One region of the Rhodopseudomonas boonkerdii genome, then DNA from elsewhere that is predicted to be linked to it. Evidence: predicted binding sites of a transcription regulator. Region 1 holds the regulator's gene; each other region holds the start of a gene.
The links. The regulator LexA, encoded in region 1, represses DNA repair genes until DNA is damaged. The targets are predictions, from matches to a motif close to TGTTCNNNNTGTGTTCNG.

Region 1 (3,206 bases):
ATGGCGGTGGTCGCCGGCGTCGTATTTTTCGTGACGCGGGCGCTGCTGGCGCTGGTCCCGTTGCTGACGGTGACATTCCCGATCAAGAAAGCCGCGTCCGCTGCGGCGCTGCTTGCCGCGCTTTTCTATCTGCTGCTGTCCGGTGCCGAGGTCGCGACACAACGTTCCTTTATCATGACGGCGGTGGTGCTGATCGCAATCATGGTCGATCGCCGCGCCATCACCTTTCGCACGTTGGCGATCGCAGCGCTGATCGTGCTCGCCATCACACCGGAAGCGCTGGTACATCCGAGCTTTCAGATGTCTTTTGCTGCGACGCTCGGTCTCGTCGCCTTGGTCCAGATCGGGATGCCCGCGCTGTTTGCGACATCGGAAAGTTCGATCATGGCACGGATCGCGCTGTGGGGCGGGCGCGAACTTGCACTGCTGCTGCTGGCTTCGTTGATCGCCGGTCTCGCGACGATGCCTTACGCGGCCTACCATTTCCATCGCATCACGCCCTACGGGATCGTGGCCAATCTGCTGGCGATGCCGGTGGTGTCGGCGCTCGTGATGCCGGCGGGGCTGCTCGGTCTTCTCGCCATCCCGTTCGGCTTCGACAGCGTGTTCTGGCAGATCATGGAGCTTGGCCTTCAATGGATGATCTTTGTGTCCAAATGGGTGGCCGGATTGCCAGGCGCGATCGGCCGGGTGCCCGCCTTCGGGACAGGACCGTTGGTCCTAGCCAGCTTCGGCATTGTCCTTCTGGCATTGCTGCGGACGCCGCTACGCTATGCGGGCGCGATCGCTCTGGCGATGGCGATGTTCTGGGCCGCATCGACAAAGCAACCCGATGTCCTGATTGCCGCCGACGGTCATAGCGTGGCTGTGCGCGGGCGCGACGGGCGGCTGCATGTGATGCGGAGCGCCAAAGATGCGTTTCAGGTGAAGGAATGGCTGGGCGCGGATGCAGACGCAAGATTGCCGACAGATGCATCGCTCGGCCATGGTGTATCGTGCGACCCGTCGGGCTGCGTCACGGCCCTCGGCGACGGGAGCCTGATCGCGCTGACATTGCAGGCAGACGCATTCAGCGACGATTGCGCGCGAGCCGCGGTGATTGTCACAGCCCGTCAGCCGCCGGCCGATTGCAGGGCGATGGTGATCGATCGCGAGACTCTGCGAGTTCGGGGGGCAACGGGCCTGTATCGCTCCAGCGACGGCTTTGTTATCGAAGCTTCCCGCGCTCGCGGTCTCGATCGCCCCTGGGCACGCGCCCCGCTTGAGGCCATTGGATCAGAAGCACCGACCGACAGTTCGCGATCCCGGCCGGTCGATGCAACGCCGGCGGAGACGGATCTCCAGCCCGACGAGCAGTGAGCGCGCTCAGTAGCGGCGATAGAGGCCGGTGAGCTTACCCTGGATGCGGACACGGTTCGGCGGCAGGATGCGAACCTCATAGGCCGTGTTCGCCGGCTCCAGCGCGATGGACGCGCCGCGGCGGCGGAAGCGTTTCAGTGTGGCTTCCTCGTCGTCGATCAGGGCGACGACAATGTCGCCGGTATCGGCGCTGTCGGACTTCTGGATCAGTGCCATGTCGCCATCGAGAATACCGGCGTCCTGCATGGAATCGCCTCGTACTTCGAGGGCGTAATGTTCGCCGCTGCCGAGCATGTCCTGCGGTACGCTAATGGAGTGGCTGCGGGTCTGCAGCGCCTCGATGGGCGTTCCGGCTGCTATCCGGCCCATGACAGGCACCGAAATGGTGCGACCGCCGTCATCGTCGCTCGCAACAGGGGCGGGGGTGGACCGGTTCTTGCCGAGATTTCCCTCGATCACGCTCGGCGTGAAACCCCGTCGAGCGGCCGGTGCAGCCGTGTTCAATTCTGGCAGCTTGATCACTTCGATCGCGCGGGCGCGGTTGGGCAGGCGGCGGATGAAGCCGCGTTCTTCCAGCGCGGTGATCAGCCGATGGATTCCCGATTTGGAGCGCAGATCCAGCGCATCCTTCATTTCGTCGAAGGAAGGGGGGACGCCGGCTTCCTTTAGCCGCTGGTCGATAAAACGGAGCAGTTCGTATTGTTTGCGCGTGAGCATCTGAAGCCATCCTCAGTTGGCAAGGCCATCAAGTGACGGTGGTCGGGCCGCCGCGTGTGTTTCAGGACCTCGCGATTGGTGGCCGGTGAGGCCATCAGGCGAGGCAGTCACGAGTTTGGGCACTCTCGATTTCACTAAGCCACAGAATCTCGAAACAAATCATGAACGGACCCTATCTGTTCCGTAGATGTTCCGCAATCACTAATTTCGCTTCAAAGATGCGGTTTATCGACCGGATTTTGGCTCAGAGAATTCGTTCGGACAGCGGCATCGGCGGCGGCGGCGTGGTCGCGCCGGCAGCGAGCGAGCGCTGTACCATTACCGTGTCGGCCCAGCGACCGGAGCGATAGGCGACACCGGAAAGAACGCCCGCACGGACGAAGCCGAAGCGGTCGTGCAGACCGAGGGAGGCGACGTTATCGGCGTCGATATAGCCGATGATCTGCCTGAAGCCGGCGGCTGCGCAGACGTCGATCAGTTCGCGCAGCAACCTGGCACCCACGCCTTTGCCGGTGTGTTCGTGATGCACATAGATCGAGTGCTTCACCGCATAGCGATAGGCCGGACGCTTACGAAACTGAACCACATAGGCGTAGCCGACCACTTCGCCGCCGCGCGTCGCCACGATATGGGGGAAGCGCTTGTTCTTCAGGTTCTTGCGGCGATCGCGCAGATCGTCCGGCTGCATCGCGTCGGCATCGCTGACGCCTTCTTCCACACCCTGGCGGATGTGACGGCGATAGATCGCGAGCATGGCGTCCACATCGCTGTCACGCGACGGGCGAACGACGATCGGTGTTTCGGTCTCTGCCTGTAAAGTCACTTCCGTGGATCCCGCTCTTGGGAAACCACGTAAGTATGGAGCCGGATGCGTCCGCTGGCATCCACCTTTCGATAGACGCCCTGGATTTCGACGTCGAAGCCCGGGAAGGTGTTGAAACAGGTCTCGAACATCTTGAGATAATCAATCATCGGCTGCGCGCGCTCGGTGAGGCGCTCGCCCGGCACGATGGTGGCGATGCCGGGCGGATAGACCACGAAGGGCGTGGTGGCGATGCGGCCGGTAATCTCGTCGATAGGCAGATAGTCGACGTCGTTACGCACCAGGAGACGCGCGGCATCGTGCGGTG
Region 2 (3,206 bases), 1.2 Mb from region 1:
GGGCCGAGCCTATGCCACCTATGGCGGTATCTATATTGCGATGTCGGTGTTGTGGCTCTGGCTCGCCGAGGGCTTTCGTCCGGATCGCTGGGATATTGTGGGGGCGGCGATCTGCTTGATCGGCGCTGCGGTGATCATCGCCGGACCGCGTTAGCCGGGCACATGCTGGCCTTTCCGCGCGGGATCGTGTAAAAGCTCGCAGCTTCTTCACAAATCTGAAGAGGCTATGATGAACGATCTCAGCACATGGTTCGAACAGCAGCACCACGGCCTGCACAGCTTCCGTTCCTTCCAGCAAAAGCTCGCCGATCTCAGCAGCCGTGCGCCCGAGCACAGCGCGCTCTGTCAGCTGCTGCACCATCTCGTCGCGCCCTATATCGATGCCTATGACGAAGCGCCGCTGCCGGCTGCGGACGCTGAACGCGCGCACCGGCAACTGACCGAACTGCTCAAGACCATCGATCTCGCCGCGCCTGTCGAGCGACGTCTTGCCGACGTCAATCGCATCGCAAGCTGCGATCTGGTGAGCCAACTCGCGCGCTGAGCCGCCTCGCGCAGGTGTCAATCGCTGATGCCGTCGCGATCCCTGAGGGTCATCATCGTGGCGGTGAGGAGGGCGATCAGCTTCTCCTGACCATTGCCGATGGCGAAGACCTCGGACTGCGTGAGCGTCAGCGTGCGCCCGGGCTTCACCACGCGCCCGCGCGCGACAATACGCTCGCCCACGGCCGGCGCGACCAGATTGATCTTGAATTCGGTTGTCAGCACGCCCGTGCCTTCGGGCATCAGGCTGAGGGCCGAATAGCCCGCGGCGCTGTCGGCGATTGCGCTGACAGCACCCGCATGGACGAAGCCATGTTGCTGCGAAATGGCGGGCGAGGGGATCATCACGATCTCCACTGCGCCCGGCGCAATGTTGCCGAGCGATGCGCCGAGCGTGGTCATCAGGCCTTGCTTGGCAAAACTGTCGCGGATGCGGGTGGTGGCGTCCATGCGGGTGTCCTGAGGCGATGAGCGGTGAATGGGGACGATGCCGTCAGATCGTATCCGGCGTCATTGGAAATGAAAGGCTTCGCCCGGAACCGCTGCGCTGGTCATCGGATCGCGTGAATGCGCCGCAGCCCAACTCCTTGTGGAGTTGTCTATTTTGATAGACAAATCGCTGCGGGCCGCTATACGACTGGCTGATAGCAGCAGATCGACCGGACGCTTTCCGCCCATGGCCTACAGCATCTACGGAACGCCGTATAAGCCGACGGAGAAGGTGTTTTACGGTACCGTCGAAACCCTTGACCACGCAGTGGCCGAGCTGAAGCGTCTGCGCAAGGCTGGGGTCGCCGAAGTCTATGCGATCGGGATTTCGCCGGAGCTGGCGAAGCTGCCGCTGCCCGCTGCGGCCGCCGAAGTCTGAAATCCTGATCCTGGGGCTGCGAGCCCAATCCGGACAAGTCCGCAAATTATGGGCGGCCAGTACCCAGATTTCATCAAGAACATATTGCGAACATAGAACAGATAGGGTACATTGAATCAATCGAGCGGCACTGCCGTTCCGTTTGTCCCTGTCGCGAATCCCTTCATAAGGAGCTAGATCAATGGCCGCCAATCCGACTGCCTTGCGTATCGTTGAAGGATCCTCCATGGACAAGTCCAAAGCCCTGTCGGCTGCGCTCTCCCAGATCGAGCGCCAGTTTGGCAAAGGCTCGGTGATGAAGCTCGGCAAGAACGACCGCTCGATGGATATCGAGGTGGTGTCCTCGGGCTCCCTCGGCCTGGACATTGCGCTTGGTGTCGGCGGCCTGCCGCGGGGACGTATCATCGAGATCTACGGGCCGGAATCTTCGGGCAAGACCACGCTGGCGCTGCATTGCGTCGCCGAGGCGCAGAAGAAGGGCGGCATCTGCGCTTTCGTGGACGCCGAACATGCGCTCGATCCGGTCTATGCCCGCAAACTCGGCGTCAATGTCGACGAGCTCCTGATCTCGCAGCCCGACCATGGCGAGCAGGCGCTGGAAATCGCCGACACGCTGGTGCGCTCGGGCGCAGTGGACGTGCTGATCATCGACTCGGTGGCTGCGCTGGTGCCGCGGGCAGAACTCGAAGGCGAAATGGGCGATGCGCTGCCGGGCCTGCAGGCGCGGTTGATGAGCCAGGCGCTGCGCAAGCTGACCGCCTCGATCAACAAGTCCAACACGATGGTGATCTTCATCAACCAGATCCGCATGAAGATCGGTGTGATGTACGGCTCGCCGGAAACCACCACCGGCGGCAATGCGCTGAAGTTCTACGCCTCGGTCCGCCTCGACATCCGCCGTATCGGTGCGATCAAGGAGCGCGATGAGGTGGTCGGCAACTCGACCCGCGTGAAGGTGGTCAAGAACAAGCTGGCTCCGCCGTTCAAGCAGGTCGAATTCGACATCATGTATGGCGAAGGCGTCTCCAAGATGGGCGAGATTCTCGATCTCGGCGTCAAGGCCGGCATCGTCGAGAAGTCAGGCGCCTGGTTCTCCTATGACAGCCAGCGTCTCGGTCAGGGGCGCGAGAATTCGAAAGCGTTTCTGCGCGCCAATCCGGACATGACCGCCAAGATCGAAGCGGCGATCCGGCAGAATTCCGGCCTGATCGCCGAGCAGATTCTCGCAGGCAAGCCGGAAAGCGATGACGGCGACGACGCGGAGCCTGCTGAGGATTGATCGGCGCGTTCGGCCTTGCCGAGCAGGGTCGGATCAGCTGCGAAAATCGGTTCGCGGCGGTGTGTTGCGGGGGTCTGTTGCCGATGCCTCGCAATGCCTGTCGCATACGTCGAGGGCCCCGTTCGCGGGGCCCTGTTCGTTTGGAGCTGCAGCTTGGGTCGGATCCGCGCCGGCCGGATATTGCGAGGCCGGGTCCCTGCACCGCGCATCGCTTGCATCGCGGCGGCGACCGCGGCGATACTGTCCGCTCGCATTGATTTGCAGACCGGATGAGGGGGATTGGCAATGAAGGTAACCGTCACCGTGGACTGCACGCCGCTTGAGGCACGCGAATTTCTCGGGTTGCCCGATGTGCAGCCGATGCAGGCGGCGATGATGGATCAGATGCAGAGAAAGATGACGGAGAATATGGACAAGTATTCTCCGGAGGCGATCATGCAGAGCTGGTTCTCGTTTGACCCGAAGGTTGGCGAGCGTTTTCAGGACATGTTCGCGAACATGGCCGGGCTCGGCGGC
Region 3 (3,206 bases), 1.2 Mb from region 1:
GTCTGTGTTGACGAAGGATCGCCTGCTCGCTTTCCTGAAAGAGAAGATCATGACGCTGGGCACCGCCGCGTGCCCGCCCTATCATCTCGCCATCGTCATCGGCGGCACCTCCGCCGAGCTGTGCATGAAGACGGTGAAGCTCGCTTCCGCGCGCTATCTCGATGCGCTGCCGACCCAGGGTTCGGCGGACGGCAATGCCTTCCGCGATCTGGAGATGGAGCAGGAAATCCTCAAGATGACGCAGTCGTCCGGCGTCGGCGCGCAGTTCGGCGGCAAGTATTTCTGCCACGACGTGCGCGTCATCCGCATGCCGCGCCACGGCGCCTCGCTGCCGATCGGCCTCGGCGTGTCCTGTTCGGCGGATCGTCAGGTGCTCGGCAAGATCACCAGGGACGGCATCTATCTCGAGGAGCTCGAGCACAATCCGGCGCAGTATCTGCCGAAGGTGGAAGAGTCGCTCGGCGGCGATGTCGTCAAGATCGACCTCAACAAGCCGATGAAGGACATTCTCGCGACGCTGTCGCAATATCCCACCAAGACGCGCCTGTCGCTCACCGGCACCATGATCGTCGCGCGTGACGCGGCGCATGCGAAGCTGCGCGACCGCCTGGAGAAGGGCGAGCCGCTGCCGGATTACTTCAAGAACCACCCGGTCTATTACGCCGGCCCGGCCAAGACGCCGGAAGGCTATGCTTCGGGCGCCTTCGGCCCGACCACGGCCGGCCGCATGGACTCGTTCGTCGACCAGTTCCAGGCCGCAGGCGGCTCCATGGTGATGGTCGCCAAGGGTAATCGCGCGGTCGCTGTCCGCGAGGCGTGCAAGAAGCATGGCGGCTTCTATCTCGGCTCCATCGGCGGCTCCGCCGCGAACCTCGCCGAGCACTGTATCAAGAAGGTTGAGGTGGTCGAGTATCCCGAGCTCGGCATGGAAGCGATCTGGAAGATCGAGGTCGAGGATTTCCCAGCCTTCATCATCATCGACGACAAGGGCAACGACTTCTTCAAGGAACTGAACCTGGGCTGATCGTTCGGGGCGGGCCACCAACTCCGCCCCTCAGCCTCCGCCCTCATCCTGAGGAGCACGCCGTAGGCGTGCGTCTCGAAGGATGGCCGCAAAACTCCGGAGCCTTGCCATTTCATGGTTCGAGACGGCGCTACCAGCGGCGCAATTGCGCCGCTAGGCCTCCTCACCATGAGGGCCGGAAAGTGGGGCGGCTTATCTGACTAATCCCCGGTTTCCGTCCCCGCCCACCCCACGGAGGGTTGCGGGAATCTTCTGCTCTCGCTAGAACAAAAAGAGTACGCGAGAGATGCCGTGACCGAATTCGCTCCCTATTTCCCGATCGCCACGCTGGCGCTGGCTTTCATCGCCGCGCTGTTCGCGATCGTGGCCGTCATCGTGGTTGTGCGTCGTCCGCTGGCGCTGGAGCGTGCCGAGGTGAGCGAGCTTCTGCGCTTCGAGGGCGATGCCATTCGTGCTGCGTCGGATGCGGAGATCCGCGCCGTGCGGCAGGAGCTGGTGCAGACCATCAACCAGCAGCAAGGCGCTGCCGCCACCATGATGCTGAAACTCTCCGAACAACTGCTCCGGCAGGTGGACAGCTTCGGCCTGCGTCTCGAAACCTCGAACAAGACTACCGAAGGGCGCATCAACGAGATCGGCACCAAGCTGAATACGGATATCGGCCGCATGGAGCAGGGCGCGGCGGCCCATAGCGAAGCGCTGCGCACCATGGTCGAACGCAAGCTCGATCAGTCCGGTGCCGCGCATGCGGACTCTGCGCGAAATCTGCGTGAAGAACTCAGCGGCAGTTTCCAGCGCATGCGCCAGGGCGTCTCTGAAACACTTGGCGAGATCAGCAACCATCAGAAAGAGCGTCTCGACGCGACAAAGCTTGCCATCGACGAACTGATCCGCACCCAGGGCGCAAGCAGCGAGCAGCTCCGCCAGACCGTCGAAGGCCGGCTCGACCAGCTTCGCACCGAGAATGCCGCGGAGCTGGAGAAGGTCCGCACCACCGTCGACGAGAAGCTGCAGACCACACTGGAAGCGCGGCTCAACGAGAATTTCGGCCGCGTGGTCGAACAGCTCAACAAGGCCTATGAGGTGTTCGGCGAGATGCGCAGCATCTCCACCCATGTGGGCGATCTCAAGAACGTCCTCACCAATCCAAAACTGCGCGGCACATTCGGCGAAGTGCAGCTCGCGATGCTACTGCAGGATTTTCTGTCGCCGACGCAATATGTGAAGGATGCGCAGATCAAGCCGAACTCGGCGGAGCGCGTTGAATATGCCATCCGCCTGCCGATGATCGATGGCGACGAGATGCTGCTGCCGGTGGACGCGAAGTTTCCGCGCGAGGACCACGAGCACATGCTCGAAGCGCTGGAGGCTAACGACATCGAGCTGGCCGGGCACTTCCGCAAGCAGCTCGAAAACCGCATCAAGGCTTTCGCCAAGGACATCGCGAAGAAATACATCAACCCGCCGCGCACCACCGAGCGCGCCATCCTGTTCCTGCCGACCGAAAGCCTGTTCGCCGAGGTGCTGCGCATTCCCGGCCTGTTCGACCACGTGCAGCGCGAATGCAATGTGATGCTGGCCGGTCCGACGACCTTCGCCGCCATCCTGCACGCGTTCCAGGTCAACCATCGCTCCATGGTGATCGCGGAGCGCTCCGGGGATGTCTGGAAGATCCTCAGCGCCGTGCGCACCGAATTCAAGCGCTACAACGACACCGTGGGCAAGGTCGCGCGCCAGCTCAACACTGCGGCGGGCTCGGTTGCCGAACTCGACAAGCGGAGCCGCCTGATGGATCGCGCGCTCCGCGATGTCGCCGTGATGCCGGACGACGGCAGCGCGGCGCGGATGCTGGGCCTCAACGAAACGCCGCCGGATGATGGCGACGACGATTTGATCAAGGCCATGGGCGGCACAGCGCGCGACGCCGTGCTGGAGGAAGACGCGCCATCGCCGGATTGATCGACGCTGCCGCGCAGAACGCGTTCGGCTGCTTTGGGATTCGATGAATATCGTGCTGGCTGGCCGACGAATCCGGCTCGACAAGATCCGACTCAGCGACGCAGTCGCATGCGTCCAGTTAACCATGATCTGCGGGACTCGATTCTGCCCGAACCCGCAAGCCTGTGCGGAAAAAAGAAAAGCGGTGACGACTCGGCTCGCCCTGTTTCAATTGGTCCTTGAA

Region 2: the regulator LexA is predicted to act here: its motif matches at 1,487-1,504, upstream of recA (recombinase RecA).
Region 3: the regulator LexA is predicted to act here: its motif matches at 1,287-1,304, upstream of E0H22_RS18480 (DNA recombination protein RmuC).

Annotation. Positions count from the first base shown of each region.
Region 1 covers NZ_CP036537.1:2,815,218-2,818,423, forward strand. Annotated here, with positions in the region: gene E0H22_RS13050 (ComEC/Rec2 family competence protein) at 1-1,359, shown strand, start outside; gene lexA (transcriptional repressor LexA) at 1,366-2,076, opposite strand; gene E0H22_RS13060 (GNAT family N-acetyltransferase) at 2,321-2,830, opposite strand; gene E0H22_RS13065 (Orn/Lys/Arg family decarboxylase) at 2,896-3,206, opposite strand, start outside.
Region 2 covers NZ_CP036537.1:3,987,687-3,990,892, reverse strand. Annotated here, with positions in the region: gene E0H22_RS18390 (YnfA family protein) at 1-154, shown strand, start outside; gene E0H22_RS18385 (hypothetical protein) at 230-544, shown strand; gene E0H22_RS18380 (PaaI family thioesterase) at 562-993, opposite strand; gene E0H22_RS18375 (hypothetical protein) at 1,220-1,411, shown strand; gene recA (recombinase RecA) at 1,593-2,690, shown strand; gene E0H22_RS18365 (DUF6489 family protein) at 2,976-3,206, shown strand, end outside.
Region 3 covers NZ_CP036537.1:4,002,302-4,005,507, reverse strand. Annotated here, with positions in the region: gene E0H22_RS18485 (fumarate hydratase) at 1-1,024, shown strand, start outside; gene E0H22_RS18480 (DNA recombination protein RmuC) at 1,316-2,983, shown strand; gene E0H22_RS18475 (hypothetical protein) at 3,027-3,206, shown strand, end outside.